Regions from separate parts of the Antribacter sp. NEAU-D49 genome, predicted to be linked through region 3. Evidence: riboswitches for the same ligand, from Rfam matches in the RefSeq annotation. Region 3 holds a riboswitch; each other region holds the start of a gene.

Region 1 (4,876 bases), on a different contig from region 3:
GACGTGCCGCAGGCGGCCAGCCCCAGCACGGTGGTGAACGAGATGAGGGTCGCGAAAATGCGCTTCATGGAATTGCCTCTCGGTAGTACGTCGTAGGTCACCGCCCAGTCGGTGGGCGCGCTGCAACTGCCGATGCGTCGGAGGGGCACCGGCAGGCGGCGGACTCCTACGTCCGGCTGATCCCGAGAGCGATCAGGGACGGCCCTGCGACGAGCGCGAGCCGAGGAGAGACCGGCGGCACGAGCGTGCCCATAGCGAGGGTGGGGACGCCCCAGGGAAGCGGTCTGCGGTGTAGGCGCGCCGCCCCGACGACCGTGACGAGGATCATCAGGCACATCGCCGTCATCACGGAGTCGGCGCCGCAGCCGTCGTCGCACCCTTGGCTGGGGGCCGGCTGGGCCTCTGCCGTTCCCGGCGGGAGCACCACGGCCTGGATGGTGGAGGCGACAGGTGCAAATGGCGCCTGAGCCGATGCGCTGTGGTGCGACGAACCGTTCATCGCATGCATGACGACGACACCGAGGACCAGGCACGCAACCAGTGCCACGAGAGCGGCACGGTAGGACTGCACCGTGCCGGCCATAGGCCAGGTCCCGTGGATGTGCGCCCGCCTCGATGTCACCCGCTCGCCCTCTTCCATCTGTCGTCGCCGGTGATACTAGCGGGTTCTCGGGGACCACCCAGCCGTGCTCGGCCCAGGTGACAGTGCAGCGGCTACGCTGCCCACGACATGCCGACAGTGACCGAGCTTCGATCGTTCCTCCCCGCACCGCGGCGAGGAATCGTCCGCGCGCTCATCCGCGCGCTCGTCGTCGCGGTCGTGGTCGCAGGTGTGGTCTCCATGCACGCCATGGCCGGGCACGCATCGGTTTCGTCCGCTTCCGCAGGAGCCGTCGATCTCCCAGAACGCGTTCAGGTCCCGCCGGGACCAGTGATCGAACCGCTCTCGCAAGTCCGTGGGGACGGGTCAGGCCACTGCAGTCAGACTTGCGAGTGCCACGAGTCGACGGTGATGTGCCTGATGGTGCCGACGCCCGGCCCGTTGACCCTAGCCCTGCCGGCCGGCGGCGCCCCCGGCCGGGTCTTGACACGGCTCGTCCAGGTCTGTTGTCCGGTGAGGGCGTCAACGAGGGCATGGTGTGAACCATCGTTGGACGCACTGGGTATCAGCCGCACGTAGTGCCGCCACGAGCCACCCCGCCGACAGCGCCTGGTTCGCCGTCCCGCGGTGGTGCCGCTGTGTGTTCATCACTACGAGACGGAAGGCCGCTCGGCCATGCCAAGTACCCTCGCGCTGAGACTCGTGCGCACTCTGCTAGCGGCGACCGCTCTGACGGTCTGGTGCGCGACGCCTGCCTTTGCCCATACGAAGCTGTCCTCGTCCGATCCTGCGGACGGGTCCACGTCGACGGGTCCGGTCGCCGCCGTGACCCTGACCTTCACGCTCCCAGTGACGCCCATCGGCGAGGCCGTCGAGATCGCTGGCCCCGAGGGCACCATCGACGCCGAAGTTACCCAAGCCCAAGACGGCGTCCTCGTCGTCGCTACGCCGGGCACGCCGTTGGCTGACGGCAGCTACACCGTGAGCTGGTCCGTCGCGGCGCAGGACGGTCACACGATCGATGGGCGCCTGGCTTTCACCGTCGGCGAACCGACAGCTGCATCGGGCTCGGCGGGCAACTCCGACGACAGCCCTTCGGCGTCGCACTCGGGACACTCCATGGGGTCGATGCAGGATCACCCCGTGCCGCCCTTCGTCGACGCGGTAGGGAGGTCCGGGAACGCGGCGACGCTCTGGGGGTGGCTCGTCGCAGCAGGCGGCCTAGCGTTCGCCGGTCTCGTTCTGCGCGGACGCGACTCGGAGGACATCCCCGTCGTGCTCTCCACGGTGCGCTGGACCGGTGCGGTGATCCTGGTCGGGCTGATCCTGCGTGTCGCCTCTCGGGCGGTGACTCTCGCCCACGGTGACATCACGGCCGCCGTCTCGCCGTCGGCCGTCGTCGACTCGCTCGCGGGCGCGACAGGTTGGGTGATCGGCCTGCATGCGGCCGGAGCCGTCGCCGTCCTGGCCGGGGCTCGTCGCAGCCTGCGCACCTCGGCCGTCTCCATGGTCGGCGTCGTCCTGGCCGCCGCCGGCATCGTCCTCGACGGTCATAGCAACACCGCGGATCCACGCTGGCTCGTTCTGGCCGCCGACGTCGCCCATCTGGCGGGTGCGGCGACCTGGCTCGGAGGTGTGGTCATGCTCACCGTGATCCTCCGGCATCGGCAGAAGGAACGACGACACCTCGACGTCGGGCTGATGGCTGCCAGGTTCTCGGTGACCGCTGGAGCCTCCCTTGCGGTCGTCGGCATAGCTGGCGTCCTACTGACGGCGACGATTCTCGACAGCGTGTCCCAACTGTGGGAGACAGACTGGGGCCTTGCTCTGCTCGCCAAGGTCGCAGTCGTGGCTGTGGTCGGCCTCATCGGCGCCTACAACCACTTCCACACTGTTCCACTCTTGAGCGCGACGAACGGACGCCGGCACGGCCGCCCCTCCGGGGAGGCTCTGCACCGCACTGCTACACCCGAAACCGTGCTCATGATGGCGGTCGTGCTGATCACTGGTTGGCTCGTGGGTGCGGCGACCACGGCATGAGGTGGCGGCGGGCCCGTACTGCCGCCGTCGACGAGCTACAAGCTCGCCGACGGCGGCGGTGCTGTCTTGGCGGCTCAGGCGACCTGGTAACCGAGCTGGGCGATGGCCACACGGACCGCGTCCTGGTCGGCACCGGGGCCGACCACCGTCACGGTGCCGGCCGCGAGGTCGACCGACGTGTCCTCGACTCCGTCGACCTGCCTGACGGCACCGGTGACCTTGGCGGCGCAGCCACCACACGTCATTCCCTGGACTGCGTACGTCGTGGTGCTCATATTGCTTCCTCTCGTATGCGGCGGCGCCTGGTTGGCGACTGCCTCGTGTACGCCCGTGGTGCCGGAGGGTGGTTCAGCTGCGCCGCGGGCCCGCTCTGGTCGGCTGGGCACATGGAGCGGCGCCTCGGGAGCACCTTGCGCTGCACTGAGAATACCCCCGGCGGGTATTCTCAGTGCCCGCTGATGCCCAAGCCCGGCACTTCGGTCACGTCACAAGACAGGGGACTCGGGGGTCGTGACCTGACTGTGACATTTCCGCGATCCTGGGTTACGGTCGATCCATCTCGCGGAGAATCCGCGGGCGCCCGAGGCGGACGCCGAGCCCTGTCACCGCCCCGAGGTTCGTACGACCAGATGACAGGGACGGGGGACCCATGCAAGTGGGCACCACCGGTGTCCTTGGGGTGAAGCCGCACGGGTAGGTGTGCGGCCGGGTCTGTCTCCGACCCGAACCCGACAGCTCACCTCGCAGGCGGTAGGAGAACCGACGTGACCTCATGCACGCCCGGGCGCCATCGTGCTGCCCGTAGCCCCATCACCCCGCTGACCCCCTTGTCGCGCGCCGCTGCGCGCAACTTCGGCGCCGCCGCCCGCCGGGGCGCCGTCGTCGCCGCCGGCTCCGGCCTCATCATGGGGATGTTCAGCGCCCCCGCGAATGCGAACGACCGATCGGTGTCGACCGTCGACTTCCACGCGCTGACCGCGGACGCCCGCCAGTCGCTGGCCTCGGCCCCTGTGGTGACGGTCGCCGCCGACACGGAGTTCATCGTCGAGACCGGCACGATCGCCGTGACCCCGGCGCCCGAGCCGGAGCCCGAACCCGAACTCCAGTCCGTCGTCGAGGTCGCCTCGCGGACCGAGACACGCGCCGCTCCCGTCCCGGCCGCCGACACCCCGGAGGAGGCCGCGCCCGTCCTCGCCGGCGCCAACTCGGACGTTGTCGCCATCGGCATGCAGTACCTCGGCGTGCCGTACCTGTGGGGCGGCTCGACCCCCGCCGGGTTCGACTGCTCCGGCTTCACCTCGTACGTCTACGCCAAGGTCGGCATCACCCTGCCCCGCACGTCGTCGCAGCAGCGCTACGCCGGCACCGTGGTCTCACGCGCCGAGGCACAGCCCGGCGACCTGATCTGGAGCCCCGGCCACATCGCGATCTACGCCGGTGACGGAATGCAGATCGAGGCCCCCGTCCCGGGTCAGACCGTGCGCTACAGCAAGCTCTGGCAGGACAGCCCGACCTTCATCCGCGTCGGCTGAGCCCCGCTCCTCAGGCCTCGACACTCGATTGACAGCCCGAGCTTCAGGGTGACATCACGGTGCGCCTGGTCCCTCGTGGACCAGGCGCACCGGCGTGTGGGCTGCTAGAGCGGTCATGGCCCGCTCGCCACAGATCCTCCGGGAGGCCCCTACGCTGGGTCGCGTACCTGAGTGCGGCGCCAGCCGTACCGCGTCATCCCCCGCGGCTTGTAGATGTTGAGAGCCAACGGGACGAGCAACACGACCATCCCACCGACCGCGTGGAACAGATCCCCGCCGAGCTGGTCGACATCGCCAGCGGGGTCCGCCGCGACTGCGGCCATGGCCTCGACCGCGGGCAGGTGGAGCACCAGGATCACAAACGCGACAGCCGTCAGTACAAGGCTGATCACCACCCAGTAGTGCCGCAGCAATCCCCAGGGCGTACCGAGGGCCTGGACGATCCCGGTCACAAGCGCTACCGCAGCGAGAGGGATCAAGGCATACCGCAACACCGGATCCATCATCACGTACGCAGCCCGCACGGTCTGCTGGTCGTCGCTTGCAAAGATGGGCACGTTCAATGCGATGTAGGCGACGATCGCGCCGAGCCAGCCCACTGAACTGGCGACGTGAACCGTCAGCATCAGTTTCCGGATCGCCGGGGACATCGGCATCAGCCGTGCATACCAGGGCCGTGATCGCCGCCCACGAGCAGCATGAC
Region 2 (4,876 bases), on a different contig from region 3:
CGTCGTGGCGTCGGTCGCGCTCGGCGTACCGGCCGTGCTCGAGGGGCGGCTCGCGCCGGAGGAGCTGACCGTGGTGGTGCTGACCCCGCTCGCCGTCTTCGAGGCGACGGCGGGCCTGCCCGCGGCGGCGGTCCAGCTGCACCGGTCGCGGGCTGCGGCACGGCGGCTGCTGGCCCTGCTGGGCGACCCGGGCCCCACCTCCGCCACGCCCCCGGGCGGCGCCGAGCCCCCCACCCGCGTCATCGGTAGTTCGGTGCGTGATCGGCAGTTCGAGCTGCCGATCACGCACCGAACTACCGATCACACAGACCAGGGCGTCGTCGGACCGGACCGCGCCGACCCGGTGCTCCAGCTCACCGACGTCACCGCCGGGTGGGGCGAGCGCGCCGTCGTCATGGGAGTCTCGCTCACCCTGCGGCCGGGATCGGTGGTGGCGCTGGCGGGGCCGTCGGGCGTCGGCAAGACCACGCTGCTGGCCACGGCGGCGGGTCTGGTGCCTCCGCTCTCGGGGGAGGTGAGCTCGCCGTCGGCCCTCTTCGTCGCCGAGGACGGGCACGTGTTCGACACGACGGTGCTGGAGAACCTGCGGGTCGCGCGCGGCGACGTCACGCCGGACGAGGCTCGCGAGGCGCTGGCCACGGTGGGCCTCGGGGACTGGCTGGGTGCGCTGCCGGACGGCCTCGGCACGGTGCTCGGCTCGGACGCCGCGGCGGTCTCGGGCGGCGAGCGCCGCAGGCTCCTGGTCGCGCGCGCCCTGCTCGCCCCGGCCCGGGTCCTGCTTGTCGACGAGCCCGCCGAGCATCTCGACGCCGCCACCGCCGACACCCTCGTGCAGACCCTCGCGGCGCACGCCCGCTCGACGGGTCGAGCGGTGCTCGTCGCCACGCACCGGCTCAGCCCGCTGGCGGCGGTGGACGAGGTGGTCGTCCTCGGTCCCGGCGAGCCGGCGACGGTCCGCGCGCGGGGCACGCACGCCGACCTCCTCCGCGACGAGGCCTACGCCTGGTCGGTCGCCCAGGAAGCTCGGGCGCACTGACCCGGACGAGCTGACTATCTCGGCGCCGCCTCCAGGACCGCCATCGCCGCCGAGCGGCCCGGGATGCCGCTCACTCCCCCGCCCCGCCGCGCGCCGGCGCCCGCCAGCAGCACCCGGGGATGGTCGGTCTCGACGCCCCACCGGCCCGCGTCGCGAGGGTCTTCGGCGAACGGCCACGCGAGGTCGCGGTGGAAGATGTGCCCGCCCGGCAGGCCCACGTCGCCCTCCAGGTCCACGGGGGTCCGCACCTCCAGGCACGGTGCCCCGTCGGCGTCGAGCGCCAGGCAGTCCTCGATCGGCTCGGCGAGCACCGAGTCGAGCGACCGGAGGGTCGCCGCGAGCGCCCGCGACCGCGCCCCCTCGGGGTCCTCGCGGAACAGCCGCGCGGGCAGGTGCAGCCCGAACAGCGTGATGGTCTGCGCCCCGGCGGCGCGCAGCTCCGGCCCGAGGATCGACGGGTCGGTGAGCGTGTGGCAGTAGATCTCGCACGGGGGCAGGTCCGGGATCTGCCCCGCCGCCGCCTGCGCGTACGCGGCCTGCAGCTGGGTGAACGACTCGTTGACGTGGAACGTGCCGCCGAACGCCGACGCCGGGTCCACCCCGTCGCGCAGCCGCGGCAGCCGGGTGAGCAGCAGGTTCACCTTGAGCTGTGCGCCTTCGGGTGCGCTGCCCGATGGCGATCGCCCGCCCAGGTGCACCGCGTCACCACGGGCGCCGCCGGCCAGCGCGCCGCCGCCCACCGCGGCTTCCCCGCCCACCGGCGCGCCGCCGCCCGCCACGAGCAGCCGGTCCAGCGTCGCGGGGGCGCAGCCGGCCAGCACGTGACCGGCGCGCACGCCGTGAGCCACACCGTCGTCGTCCGTCCAGGCGACCTCGGCGTCACCCCCGCCGCCCGAGCCCACGCCACCCCCGGCGCCACCCGGCGCCACCGCCGTCACGTCCGCCCCGGTCAGGATCGTCGCCCCGGCGGCGAGCGCCGCGTCCCGCAGCGCCCCGCTGACGGCGCCCATGCCACCCACGGGGACGTCCCAGTCACCGGTCCCGTTACCGATCACGTGGTAGAGGAAGCACCGGTTCTGGCGCAAGGAGTCCTCGTCGAGGTCGGCGAACGTGCCGATCAGGCCGTCGGTGGCGGCGACGCCGCGCACCACGTCGTCGGCGAACGTGCGGCGCAGCACGGCGCCCAGCGGCTCCTCGAACAGGGCCCGCCACGCCTCGTCGTCGCCCACCGCTGCCTGTGCCTGGGCGCGGGAGAGCAGCGGCTCGGTCACCGTCGGGAACAGCCGCCGGGCCACGGAACCCGTCATGGCGTAGAACGCCTGCCAGGCCTCGAAGTCCGCGTCGCCCCCGGTGAGGCGGCGGAACGACGCACGGGTGACGTCGTCGGACCCCGTGTCCACGAGGAGGCCGCCCGCGCCCACCGGCGTGTACGACGAGTAGCGCCGCCGCCGGAGGCGCACGTCGAGGCCGAGCTCGGCCACGATCTGCCGCGGCAGGAGCGAGACGAGGTACGAGTACCGCGACAGTCGCGCGTCCACCCCGGCGAACGGGCGGGCCGACACAGCCGCGCCGCCCACGTGGTCCAGGCGCTCCAGAACCAGGACCGAGCGGCCCGCACGGGCGAGGTAGGCGGCGGCCACGAGGCCGTTGTGGCCCGCTCCGACGACGACGGCGTCGTACCGGGCGGCGAGGTGCTCCTGCATGGCGACATCGTGGCACGTGGCCGGAATATGCCGTCCCGTGATCCTTTCGTGACATTTCACGGGAAGACCGGTACGGTCATCCTCGCCTCGCCGTCCAGACGAGGCCCAGGACCGGACGCCGAGCCCCGCCACCGGTTCTGACCAGCGACGACGTGGCGGGGACGGGGGAACCAGGTAAGCCGGACGCACCTGCGTCCTTGGGGTGAAGCCCTGCACGTCAGTGCGGGGCCGGGTGACTCCCCATCCGAACCCGACAGCTCACCTCGCAGGCGTCGAGGAGATCCATCGTGCCTACTCTGACCGAGCCCGAACAGTCGACGACCCGAGCCGCCCGCGCCCGCCACCGGGCCGACGGCCGGGCCATCACCCCCCTCACGTCCATCACCCAGACCGCCGCCGAGAACATGTCGGTCGCCGCCCGCACGGGAGCGATCGCCGTCGTCTCCTCGGGGCTGCTCGCCTCCGTCTTCACGCAGACCGCGAGCGCCGCCCCCGTGTCGAACGGGGTCACGGAGCACAGCCTGGACCGCACGGCCGTGCCGGGTGCCACCCTCCAGCTGGTGCCCGTGGTGACCGTCGCCCCCGAGACCACCTTCGCCGTCGAGCAGGCCCCGGCCCCGGTGCTGCCCTACGCCGAGACCGAGGCGGGCATCGCCGAGGCTCGGGCCAAGGCGGAGGCGGAGGCCCGTGCCAAGGCCGAGGCCGAGGCCCGTGCCCGGGCGGAGGCCGAGGCACGTGCCGCCGCCGAGGCCCGCGCTGCCGCGGCAGCCGCCGCGGCGGAGGCGGAGGCGGAGGCAGCCGCCGCGCAGGCCGCCGCGCAGACCGTCTCCACCAGCACGTCCGCCGTGGGGCAGCAGGCCGTCAACCTCGCGCTGGAGCTGGTCGGTACGCCCTACGTCTACGGCGAGGAGTCGCCGTCGACGGGCTTCGACTGCTCGGGACTGATCTGGTACGTCTACAAGCAGCTGGGCATCAGCCTGCCGCGCACGTCGTCCGAGCTCCGGTACGCGGGCACGCAGGTGTCGCTCGCCAACGCCCGGCCGGGTGACATCGTGTGGACCTCCGGGCACGTCGCCCTCTACGCGGGCAACGGGATGATCGTCGAGGCCAACAAGCCCGGCATGCCCGTCCGGTACGTCTCGATGTGGCAGGACAACCCGATCATCGTCCGGGTCGCGTGAGACTCCTGACGTCCTGGGCCGCTGGGGCGGCCCAGGACGTCAGGTAACGTCCGGCGGGTGAAGATCCTCGTCCCGGACGTCCCGTTCGACCTCGACTTCCCGGCCCGGCTGCCCGACGGCGGAGCCTCCTTCGGCGCCGGCGGCACCGACATGGTGGTGGCCTACGGGATGAAGGACCCGGTCCCCGAGGAGCACATCGACGCCGAGGTGCTGGTGACGTGGTCCAGCCCGCCGCGGGTCGTGGCCGACGCCGCCCGCCGGCTCACCCGGCTGCGCTGGGTGCAGACGCTGTCCGCAGGGCCGGACGTCGCGCTCGCCGCGGGCTTCGCTCCGGAGGTCGTGATCTCGTCGGGCCGCTCGCTGCACGACGACACCGTCGCGGAGCACACGCTGGCCCTCGTCCTCGCGACCGTGCGGCGGATCGACGTGGCCCTGAGCGCCCAGCGGGAGCACCGGTGGGAGCGCGCCATCGCCTTCGCCCAGGCCGACCCGGCCACCGAGGGGCAGTACACGCTCGATGGTGCGCGGGTGACGATCTGGGGTTTCGGGTCCATCGCGCTGCGCCTCGCGCCGTTGCTCGCGGCGCTCGGCGCCGAGGTGACCGGGGTGGCGGGCACGGCGGGCGAGCGGGCCGGGTTCCCGGTGGTGACCGCCGCGGACCTGCCGCGGGTGCTGCCGCGGACCGACGTGCTGATCTCCCTGCTGCCGGCCACGGACGCCACCCGGCACGCCCTCGACGCGGCCACGCTGGATCTGCTCCCACCGCACGCACGGTTCGTGAACGTAGGCCGCGGGGCGACGGTGGACGAGGCGGCGCTCCTCGACGCCTTGCGCTCCGGCCGTCTCGCCGGGGCAGCGCTCGACGTCATGGAGACCGAGCCGCTCCCGGCCGGCTCTCCCCTGTGGGACGCGCCGAACACGATCCTCACGCCGCACGTGGCCGGGGGCCGGCCCCG
Region 3 (4,876 bases):
TTCACCGACGGCGTCCCGGGCCAGCCGGACCGCCTGGCGGGCGATGGAGCGGGAGCCGGGCTCCGCCGTCGGGCCGATGAGGATGCCGGCGCTCGCGGCGCCGGGGTTCTCGGCCAGGACCTGGCCCACCACCTGCGTCCCCATGGAGTGACCCACGAGGATTGGGGCGGGCAGCCCGGCGCCGAGGATCCGCTCGCGCACGTAGGCCGCGACCACGGCGGCATGGTCCGCGACGGTGACGTCCCGGCGGGGCCAGGGAGCAGATCCGAACCCCGGCAGGTCCAGCGCGTGGACGTCGCCGTGCGGGGCGAGACGAGGGACGACGGTGCGGAACGCCCGGGACGACGAGCCCACGCCGTGCACCAGCACGACGGCGCGACGCGCCTCCCCGAGGGAGGTCGTCATGTGGGCGACGGTCGTGAGGCCGTGGGCCTCGAACCGTTCCGCCCGTCCAGGGGCGCCTGACATGCGATACAGCATGTGCCCGTGCCTCGGCGCTCGCCCTTCGGCTCACCGCGCCCGACCGGTCAGATGCCCGGTTCGCGGCGAGTTCTCAACTTGCAAGGGCGGCGTCCGTCAAGACAATCACCAACAATCGTTATCTGGTTGTGACACGACCGTCGGAATGTTGTTACCGTCGACACCGCCGCGTCGGCCCGTGACGCGGTCGAGGGGCCTCGGGCCGGACACGGCCAGGCGCTCCTCGAACCCTCACAGGCAACTGGAGACCATGGGTGAGCACGTCCGAACGGCGCGGTCGACATCGCGCTGACCGCCGCACCATCACGCCTCTGACCGAGCTGTCCCGCAGCGCGACCGGCCTCGCCCGCAAGGGTGCGTTCGTCGCCGCCGCCTCCGGGCTCCTCGTCTCCGCGCTGGCTCCCAGCGCGCACGCCGCCGACAAGCCCGCCGCCCGGATCAGCACCGTCGATGTCGACGCGCTGACCGCCGCGGCCCGCGCCCAGCTCGCCACGTCGCCGGCCGTCACGGTCGCCGCGGACTCGACGCTCACCGTCGAGACGGGGACCATCGCCGTCACGCCGGCTCCGAAGCCGGAGCCCGTGCCGGAACCCGAGCCCGAGCGGGCCACCCGCACGGAGACCACGTCGCGGACCACCACCCGCGCCGCCACCACGACCACGACCGCCACGGAGGCCGGGACCGAGGCAGCTGCCCCGGCCGCGGCCCCCGCTTCCGACGGCTCGATCGGTGCCCGCGTGGCCTCGATCGCGCGCGGTCTCACCGGCATCCGCTACGTCAGCGGCGGCTCCACGCCGTCGTCCGGCCTGGACTGCTCGGGCCTCGTGTCGTACGCGTACGCCCAGGTCGGCATCTCGCTGCCGCACTCGTCATCGAGCATCAGGAACGTCGGACAGGTCGTCTCGGCCGCCCAGGCCCGGCCCGGCGACCTCATCTGGTCTCCCGGGCACATCTCGATCTACATGGGCGACGGCATGCAGGTGGAGGCCGTGTACGCGGGCACCCCCTCGCGCTACGCGCCGATCTGGCAGGACAACCCGGTCTACCTGCGCGTCTACTGACACGCCAGGCCGGCCGACGGCGAACGGGTCGCCTCCCCCAGGAGGCGACCCGTCGGCGTCACACCACCCGGTACGCCCGGACCAGCACGTCGACGTCGGTGTCGAGGCTGTCGAGCCCGGTCAGGCGTTCGCGCAGGTCCGCGGGGACCGACCAGTTGTAGGGCGTCATCAGGAGCAGGTTCGCCACCTGACCTGGCCCGCGCAGGCGGAGCGGGTAGCGCACGTGGTGAACGCCCAGCGGCTCGAAGCCCGGCTCACCGGCCAGGGCGTCCCCCGGCTCGTGCGTCACCGCCCGGTCGTAGAGCAGCTCCTTGAAGGAGTACAGGTGGCCCTCGCCGGGTCCCCCGACGAGCACCACGCCGCCCGGCCGGACGACGCGCCGGAAGTCGGCGGGTGACACCGGGGAGAAGTGGGTGAGCAGCACGTCGACCCGGTCCGCGAGGACGGGCATCCGGAACGTCCCCGCCACGGCGTACGTGCCGAGGGGGTCCCGCTTGGCCGCGACCCGCACGGCGTGCTTGGACACGTCGGTGCCCACGAGCAGGTGGTCGCGACCCTGCGGCAGCCCGCCCAGGTGCTCCCGCAGCCGGCGGAGGTAGTACCCCTCGCCGCAGCCGGCGTCCAGGACCGTCGCCGAGCCGTCCGGGAGGTGCCCGGCGAACACCTCGGCCACGCCGTCGGCGAGCGGCTCGTAGTGGCCGGCGTCGAAGAAGTCCCGCCGTCCGGCGATCATCTCCTTGCTGTACCCGGGATCCTTCGAGCTGCGGTGCTGGGCGAGGAGCAGGTTGACGTACCCCTCCTTGGCCACGTCGTAGGTGTGACCCTCAGAGCAGCGGTATCCCGGCCCCTGTCGCGGGAGGGGTTCCTCGCAGGCGGGGCACCGGAAGACGGGCGCACCGGCCGCGGAGCGGGGAGATTCCATGATCAGGCAGCGTACGCGGCCGCCCCGCAGGGGGTCGCGACAGGGGGTCGCGGCAGGGGGTGGGCCCACGTGCCGGACCACCGGGGATGGTTGCCCGCCGTGACACGATCGTGACTTTTGCGAGGTCCAGGTGTACGGTCTGAATCGCTCCGCCGCCCGGTGGAGCCGTGGGACGGGCCGCCGAGCCCTGTCAACCGCCCCACGACCAGGAAGAACATGACGGGGACGGGGGAACCACCTTCGGGCGCCGGAGGCGTCCTCGGGGTGAAGCCGAACGGGAGCTCAGCGACCGTCCGGCCGGGTGCAGCATCTCCCACCCGAACCCGACAGCTCACCTCGCAGGCGGTCACAGGAGACCATCAGGTGACGACAGCCACCCCTCGCGGCCGCCATCGTGCGGACCGCCCCGTTACGACGCCCATCACGATCGTCGCCCGCGCGGCGGCCGAGAACGCCGGAGCCCTCGCCCGCAAGGGCGCGATGGCCGCAGCCGGCGCCGGAGTCCTCGTCTCGACGTTCGCCCCGACGGCCTCCGCCGCCCCGGTGGCCAACGACGTCGGAGGGGCCATCAAGACCCTCGACCTCGAGGCCATCACCTCTCAGGCGCGCTCGTCGCTCGCCCTGGCCCCCACGGTCAGCGTGCCCGCCGACGCCGGGTTCACCGTGGAGCACGCGCCCGTCTCGGTGACCGCCGAGCGCAAGGCGGTGCCGATCGGCAACCAGGCCGTCTCCATCGCCCTGGAATACGTGGGCATCCGGTACACCTGGGGCGGCACCAAGCCCTCGACCGGCTTCGACTGCTCCGGCCTCATCAACTACGTCTACGACCAGCTGGGCGTGGACCTGCCGCGCACGTCGTCGCAGCTGCGGTACGCGGGCACCGTCGTGTCGAACCCGCGCCCGGGCGACATCGTCTGGCGATCCGGGCACGTCGCCCTCTACGCAGGCAACGGCATGATCGTCGAGGCGAGCCAGCCGGGCGTACCCGTCCGGTACGTCGAGCTGAACTGGTCGTCCGCTACGTTCATCCGCGTCACCTGACCTCCCCGCGGCCCCACCGCGGCGGCGTACTGACGAAGGGCTCGCCCTACCCCGGGCGGGCCCTTCGTCGTGCGCGCGAGTACCGTACTCGTCGGCGCTGACGCCAGGTGTCCACAACAGCACCCGGCCGTCGAGCCGGCCCGGGAGGAACATGCGGTACAGCACGCGTACCGAGCAGAAGGTGACGAGCGCTGCGTCTCTCCGCCGTCGGCCCGGGCAGCTCGTGGTGCTCGGGTTCCTCGCCGCCATCGCCGCCGGTACGGCCCTCCTGTCGCTGCCCGTCGCCTCGACGGACCGCAACGCGAGCTTCGTCGAGGCGCTCTTCACCGCCACGTCCGCCGTCTGCGTGACCGGGCTGATCGTCACCGACACCCCGGTCTTCTGGACCACGTTCGGGCACGTCGTGATCCTGGTCCTGATCCAGGTGGGCGGGCTCGGCGTCATGGCCGTCGCCTCCACCCTCGGCCTGCTGCTGTCGCGCCGGCTCGACCTGAGCACCCGCCTCGTTGCGGCGGCCTCGACCCGTGCCGTGGGGCTCGGCGACCTGCGGGCCGTCCTGCTGGGTGCCATCTGCATCTCGCTCGTCATCGAGGCGGTGACGGCGCTGGCTCTCGCCGCACGGTTCGCCGTCGGCTACGGGGAGCCGCCCGGCCGGGCGCTGTGGCTCGGCGTCTTCCACGCGGTCTCAGCGTTCAACAACGCCGGCTTCGCCCTCTTCAGCGACTCGCTGATCAGTCTCGGCACCGATCCGTGGATCTGCGTGCCCCTCTGTGCCGCCGTGGTCCTGGGCGGGATCGGCTTTCCCGTGATCATGGAGCTGCTGCGGCAGCACCGCCGGCCCAGCCGGTGGAGCCTGCACACCAAGATCACCCTGTGGATGACGACGGCGCTGGTGCTCGTCGGCACGCCCTTCTTCCTCGCGACCGAGTGGGGAAACCCGGCCACCCTCGGGCCGATGGACCTGCCGGGCAAGCTGCTGTCGGCGTTCACGCAGTCCGTGATGGCGCGTACCGCGGGCTTCAACTCGCTCGACACGTCGCAGATGAACACGGAGACCTGGCTGGGCACGGACGTCCTCATGTTCATCGGCGCGGGGTCCGCCGGCACGGCCGGCGGCATCAAGGTGACGACGTTCGCCATCCTCGCGATCGTCATCTGGTCCGAGCTGCGCGGCGACCCGGACGCCTCGGTCTTCGACCGGAGGATCTCCCTGGCCACGCAGCGCCAGGCGCTCACTGTGGCCCTGCTCGGCGTCGCGATCGTCATCCTCCCGACGCTCTACATCACCACGAGCTCGCCCTACACCTCCGACGAGGTGCTCTTCGAGGTGGTCTCGGCCTTCTCCACCACAGGGCTGTCCACCGGCATCACG
Region 4 (4,876 bases), on a different contig from region 3:
GGCAGCTCCTGGTCCGCGCGGAGGACCCCGGCGACGACTTCCAGCACCCCCACCTCCGCGTCCGCCTCCACCTGGAGGGCGCGCCCTCCGGCGCCCGGTACCTCGACTTCGTGGACCAGCGCACGTTCGGCCACCTGAGCGTCGTGGACCTCCAGCCCGTGCCCGACGGCGTGTCGGCCGGGCTCGGCAGCGACCTCCCCCTGATCCCGGGCCCGGTCGCGCACATCGCCCGCGACCTGCTGGACCCGCACCTGGGGCGCGACGACCTCGTGGCGCGGGTGCGCCGCCGTCGGACCGATGTCAAGCGGGCGCTGCTCGACCAGACCGTGGTGTCCGGGGTGGGCAACATCTACGCCGACGAGGCGCTGTGGCGCGCCCGCCTGCACTGGGCACGGCCGACGGACAAGCTGCGGGCCGCCGATGTGCACCGGGTGCTCGACGCGGCCGAGGAGGTCATGCGGGAGGCGCTCGTACAGGGCGGCACCAGCTTCGACGCGCTGTACGTGAACGTCAACGGCCAGTCGGGCTACTTCGAGCGGTCGCTCAACGTCTACGGCCGGGAGGGCGAGCCGTGCCGGCGCTGCGGGACGGCGATCCGCCGTGAATCGTTCATGAACCGGTCGTCGTTCACGTGCCCGGTGTGCCAGCCGCCCCCACGCGGCCGGGCGGCGCAGCGCCGGACGACCTGACTATCTCGGCACGACGTTGCGCAGGGATTCTGCCCCGCCCGACCGCCAGGCCGTGAGCTGCTCCGCCAGGAACTGCGCCGCCCGCCGGGGCCGGCCCCCGGCCACGTGCGGCGTGAGGATCGTGTTCGGCGCGTCCCACAGGGGAGAGCCGGCCGGGAGCGGCTCGGTCTCCATGACGTCGAGCGCTGCCCCGGCGAGACGGCCGGAGCGCAAGGCGTCGAGGAGCGCCGCCTCGTCCACCGTCGCCCCGCGGCCTACGTTCACGAACCGTGCGTGCGGTGGGAGCAGATCCAGCGTGGCCGCGTCGAGGGCGTGCCGGGTGGCGTCCGTGGCCGGCAGCAGGGAGATCAGCACGTCGGTCCGCGGCAGCACCCGCGGCAGGTCCGCGGCGGTCACCACCGGGAACCCGGCCCGCTCGCCCGCCGTGCCCGCCACCCCGGTCACCTCGGCGCCGAGCGCCGCGAGCAACGGCGCGAGGCGCAGCGCGATGGACCCGAAACCCCAGATCGTCACCCGCGCACCATCGAGCGTGTACTGCCCCTCGGTGGCCGGGTCGGCCTGGGCGAAGGCGATGGCGCGCTCCCACCGGTGCTCCCGCTGGGCGCTCAGGGCCACGTCGATCCGCCGCACGGTCGCGAGGACGAGGGCCAGCGTGTGCTCCGCGACGGTGTCGTCGTGCAGCGAGCGGCCCGACGAGATCACGACCTCCGGAGCGAAGCCCGCGGCGAGCGCGACGTCCGGCCCTGCGGACAGCGTCTGCACCCAGCGCAGCCGGGTGAGCCGGCGGGCGGCGTCGGCCACGACCCGCGGCGGGCTGGACCACGTCACCAGCACCTCGGCGTCGATGTGCTCCTCGGGGACCGGGTCCTTCATCCCGTAGGCCACCACCATGTCGGTGCCGCCGGCGCCGAAGGAGGCTCCGCCGTCGGGCAGCCGGGCCGGGAAGTCGAGGTCGAACGGGACGTCCGGGACGAGGATCTTCACCCGCCGGACGTTACCTGACGTCCTGGGCCGCCCCAGCGGCCCAGGACGTCAGGAGTCTCACGCGACCCGGACGATGATCGGGTTGTCCTGCCACATCGAGACGTACCGGACGGGCATGCCGGGCTTGTTGGCCTCGACGATCATCCCGTTGCCCGCGTAGAGGGCGACGTGCCCGGAGGTCCACACGATGTCACCCGGCCGGGCGTTGGCGAGCGACACCTGCGTGCCCGCGTACCGGAGCTCGGACGACGTGCGCGGCAGGCTGATGCCCAGCTGCTTGTAGACGTACCAGATCAGTCCCGAGCAGTCGAAGCCCGTCGACGGCGACTCCTCGCCGTAGACGTAGGGCGTACCGACCAGCTCCAGCGCGAGGTTGACGGCCTGCTGCCCCACGGCGGACGTGCTGGTGGAGACGGTCTGCGCGGCGGCCTGCGCGGCGGCTGCCTCCGCCTCCGCCTCCGCCGCGGCGGCTGCCGCGGCAGCGCGGGCCTCGGCGGCGGCACGTGCCTCGGCCTCCGCCCGGGCACGGGCCTCGGCCTCGGCCTTGGCACGGGCCTCCGCCTCCGCCTTGGCCCGAGCCTCGGCGATGCCCGCCTCGGTCTCGGCGTAGGGCAGCACCGGGGCCGGGGCCTGCTCGACGGCGAAGGTGGTCTCGGGGGCGACGGTCACCACGGGCACCAGCTGGAGGGTGGCACCCGGCACGGCCGTGCGGTCCAGGCTGTGCTCCGTGACCCCGTTCGACACGGGGGCGGCGCTCGCGGTCTGCGTGAAGACGGAGGCGAGCAGCCCCGAGGAGACGACGGCGATCGCTCCCGTGCGGGCGGCGACCGACATGTTCTCGGCGGCGGTCTGGGTGATGGACGTGAGGGGGGTGATGGCCCGGCCGTCGGCCCGGTGGCGGGCGCGGGCGGCTCGGGTCGTCGACTGTTCGGGCTCGGTCAGAGTAGGCACGATGGATCTCCTCGACGCCTGCGAGGTGAGCTGTCGGGTTCGGATGGGGAGTCACCCGGCCCCGCACTGACGTGCAGGGCTTCACCCCAAGGACGCAGGTGCGTCCGGCTTACCTGGTTCCCCCGTCCCCGCCACGTCGTCGCTGGTCAGAACCGGTGGCGGGGCTCGGCGTCCGGTCCTGGGCCTCGTCTGGACGGCGAGGCGAGGATGACCGTACCGGTCTTCCCGTGAAATGTCACGAAAGGATCACGGGACGGCATATTCCGGCCACGTGCCACGATGTCGCCATGCAGGAGCACCTCGCCGCCCGGTACGACGCCGTCGTCGTCGGAGCGGGCCACAACGGCCTCGTGGCCGCCGCCTACCTCGCCCGTGCGGGCCGCTCGGTCCTGGTTCTGGAGCGCCTGGACCACGTGGGCGGCGCGGCTGTGTCGGCCCGCCCGTTCGCCGGGGTGGACGCGCGACTGTCGCGGTACTCGTACCTCGTCTCGCTCCTGCCGCGGCAGATCGTGGCCGAGCTCGGCCTCGACGTGCGCCTCCGGCGGCGGCGCTACTCGTCGTACACGCCGGTGGGCGCGGGCGGCCTCCTCGTGGACACGGGGTCCGACGACGTCACCCGTGCGTCGTTCCGCCGCCTCACCGGGGGCGACGCGGACTTCGAGGCCTGGCAGGCGTTCTACGCCATGACGGGTTCCGTGGCCCGGCGGCTGTTCCCGACGGTGACCGAGCCGCTGCTCTCCCGCGCCCAGGCACAGGCAGCGGTGGGCGACGACGAGGCGTGGCGGGCCCTGTTCGAGGAGCCGCTGGGCGCCGTGCTGCGCCGCACGTTCGCCGACGACGTGGTGCGCGGCGTCGCCGCCACCGACGGCCTGATCGGCACGTTCGCCGACCTCGACGAGGACTCCTTGCGCCAGAACCGGTGCTTCCTCTACCACGTGATCGGTAACGGGACCGGTGACTGGGACGTCCCCGTGGGTGGCATGGGCGCCGTCAGCGGGGCGCTGCGGGACGCGGCGCTCGCCGCCGGGGCGACGATCCTGACCGGGGCGGACGTGACGGCGGTGGCGCCGGGTGGCGCCGGGGGTGGCGTGGGCTCGGGCGGCGGGGGTGACGCCGAGGTCGCCTGGACGGACGACGACGGTGTGGCTCACGGCGTGCGCGCCGGTCACGTGCTGGCCGGCTGCGCCCCCGCGACGCTGGACCGGCTGCTCGTGGCGGGCGGCGGCGCGCCGGTGGGCGGGGAAGCCGCGGTGGGCGGCGGCGCGCTGGCCGGCGGCGCCCGTGGTGACGCGGTGCACCTGGGCGGGCGATCGCCATCGGGCAGCGCACCCGAAGGCGCACAGCTCAAGGTGAACCTGCTGCTCACCCGGCTGCCGCGGCTGCGCGACGGGGTGGACCCGGCGTCGGCGTTCGGCGGCACGTTCCACGTCAACGAGTCGTTCACCCAGCTGCAGGCCGCGTACGCGCAGGCGGCGGCGGGGCAGATCCCGGACCTGCCCCCGTGCGAGATCTACTGCCACACGCTCACCGACCCGTCGATCCTCGGGCCGGAGCTGCGCGCCGCCGGGGCGCAGACCATCACGCTGTTCGGGCTGCACCTGCCCGCGCGGCTGTTCCGCGAGGACCCCGAGGGGGCGCGGTCGCGGGCGCTCGCGGCGACCCTCCGGTCGCTCGACTCGGTGCTCGCCGAGCCGATCGAGGACTGCCTGGCGCTCGACGCCGACGGGGCACCGTGCCTGGAGGTGCGGACCCCCGTGGACCTGGAGGGCGACGTGGGCCTGCCGGGCGGGCACATCTTCCACCGCGACCTCGCGTGGCCGTTCGCCGAAGACCCTCGCGACGCGGGCCGGTGGGGCGTCGAGACCGACCATCCCCGGGTGCTGCTGGCGGGCGCCGGCGCGCGGCGGGGCGGGGGAGTGAGCGGCATCCCGGGCCGCTCGGCGGCGATGGCGGTCCTGGAGGCGGCGCCGAGATAGTCAGCTCGTCCGGGTCAGTGCGCCCGAGCTTCCTGGGCGACCGACCAGGCGTAGGCCTCGTCGCGGAGGAGGTCGGCGTGCGTGCCCCGCGCGCGGACCGTCGCCGGCTCGCCGGGACCGAGGACGACCACCTCGTCCACCGCCGCCAGCGGGCTGAGCCGGTGCGTGGCGACGAGCACCGCTCGACCCGTCGAGCGGGCGTGCGCCGCGAGGGTCTGCACGAGGGTGTCGGCGGTGGCGGCGTCGAGATGCTCGGCGGGCTCGTCGACAAGCAGG

What was found. A riboswitch is a leader RNA that binds a small molecule or an ion and turns the genes downstream of it on or off. The one in region 3 is predicted to bind cyclic di-AMP.
Region 1: linked by a shared signal. The riboswitch ahead of AC060K_RS05285 (C40 family peptidase) and the one ahead of AC060K_RS05935 (C40 family peptidase) in region 3 are both predicted to bind cyclic di-AMP.
Region 2: linked by a shared signal. The riboswitch ahead of AC060K_RS05610 (C40 family peptidase) and the one ahead of AC060K_RS05935 (C40 family peptidase) in region 3 are both predicted to bind cyclic di-AMP.
Region 4: linked by a shared signal. The riboswitch ahead of AC060K_RS01750 (C40 family peptidase) and the one ahead of AC060K_RS05935 (C40 family peptidase) in region 3 are both predicted to bind cyclic di-AMP.

Annotation. Positions count from the first base shown of each region.
Region 1 covers NZ_JBXTSN010000004.1:104,114-108,989, reverse strand. The annotation lists gene AC060K_RS05305 (DUF305 domain-containing protein) at 1-68, opposite strand, end outside; gene AC060K_RS05300 (hypothetical protein) at 167-571, opposite strand; gene AC060K_RS05295 (copper resistance CopC/CopD family protein) at 1,277-2,641, shown strand; gene AC060K_RS05290 (heavy-metal-associated domain-containing protein) at 2,716-2,916, opposite strand; cyclic di-AMP (ydaO/yuaA leader) riboswitch at 3,238-3,407, shown strand; gene AC060K_RS05285 (C40 family peptidase) at 3,406-4,173, shown strand; gene AC060K_RS05280 (DUF2269 domain-containing protein) at 4,323-4,829, opposite strand; gene AC060K_RS05275 (hypothetical protein) at 4,829-4,876, opposite strand, start outside.
Region 2 covers NZ_JBXTSN010000004.1:168,404-173,279, reverse strand. The annotation lists gene cydC (thiol reductant ABC exporter subunit CydC) at 1-1,036, shown strand, start outside; gene AC060K_RS05615 (phytoene desaturase family protein) at 1,051-2,739, opposite strand; cyclic di-AMP (ydaO/yuaA leader) riboswitch at 2,846-3,026, shown strand; gene AC060K_RS05610 (C40 family peptidase) at 3,027-3,920, shown strand; gene AC060K_RS05605 (NAD(P)-dependent oxidoreductase) at 3,978-4,876, shown strand, end outside.
Region 3 covers NZ_JBXTSN010000005.1:19,666-24,541, forward strand. The annotation lists gene AC060K_RS05920 (alpha/beta fold hydrolase) at 1-405, opposite strand, end outside; gene AC060K_RS05925 (C40 family peptidase) at 735-1,541, shown strand; gene AC060K_RS05930 (putative RNA methyltransferase) at 1,600-2,463, opposite strand; cyclic di-AMP (ydaO/yuaA leader) riboswitch at 2,649-2,823, shown strand; gene AC060K_RS05935 (C40 family peptidase) at 2,827-3,504, shown strand; gene AC060K_RS05940 (TrkH family potassium uptake protein) at 3,656-4,876, shown strand, end outside.
Region 4 covers NZ_JBXTSN010000002.1:181-5,056, forward strand. The annotation lists partial or broken gene mutM (bifunctional DNA-formamidopyrimidine glycosylase/DNA-(apurinic or apyrimidinic site) lyase) at 1-689, shown strand, start outside; gene AC060K_RS01745 (NAD(P)-dependent oxidoreductase) at 690-1,673, opposite strand; gene AC060K_RS01750 (C40 family peptidase) at 1,731-2,624, opposite strand; cyclic di-AMP (ydaO/yuaA leader) riboswitch at 2,625-2,805, opposite strand; gene AC060K_RS01755 (phytoene desaturase family protein) at 2,912-4,600, shown strand; gene cydC (thiol reductant ABC exporter subunit CydC) at 4,615-4,876, opposite strand, start outside.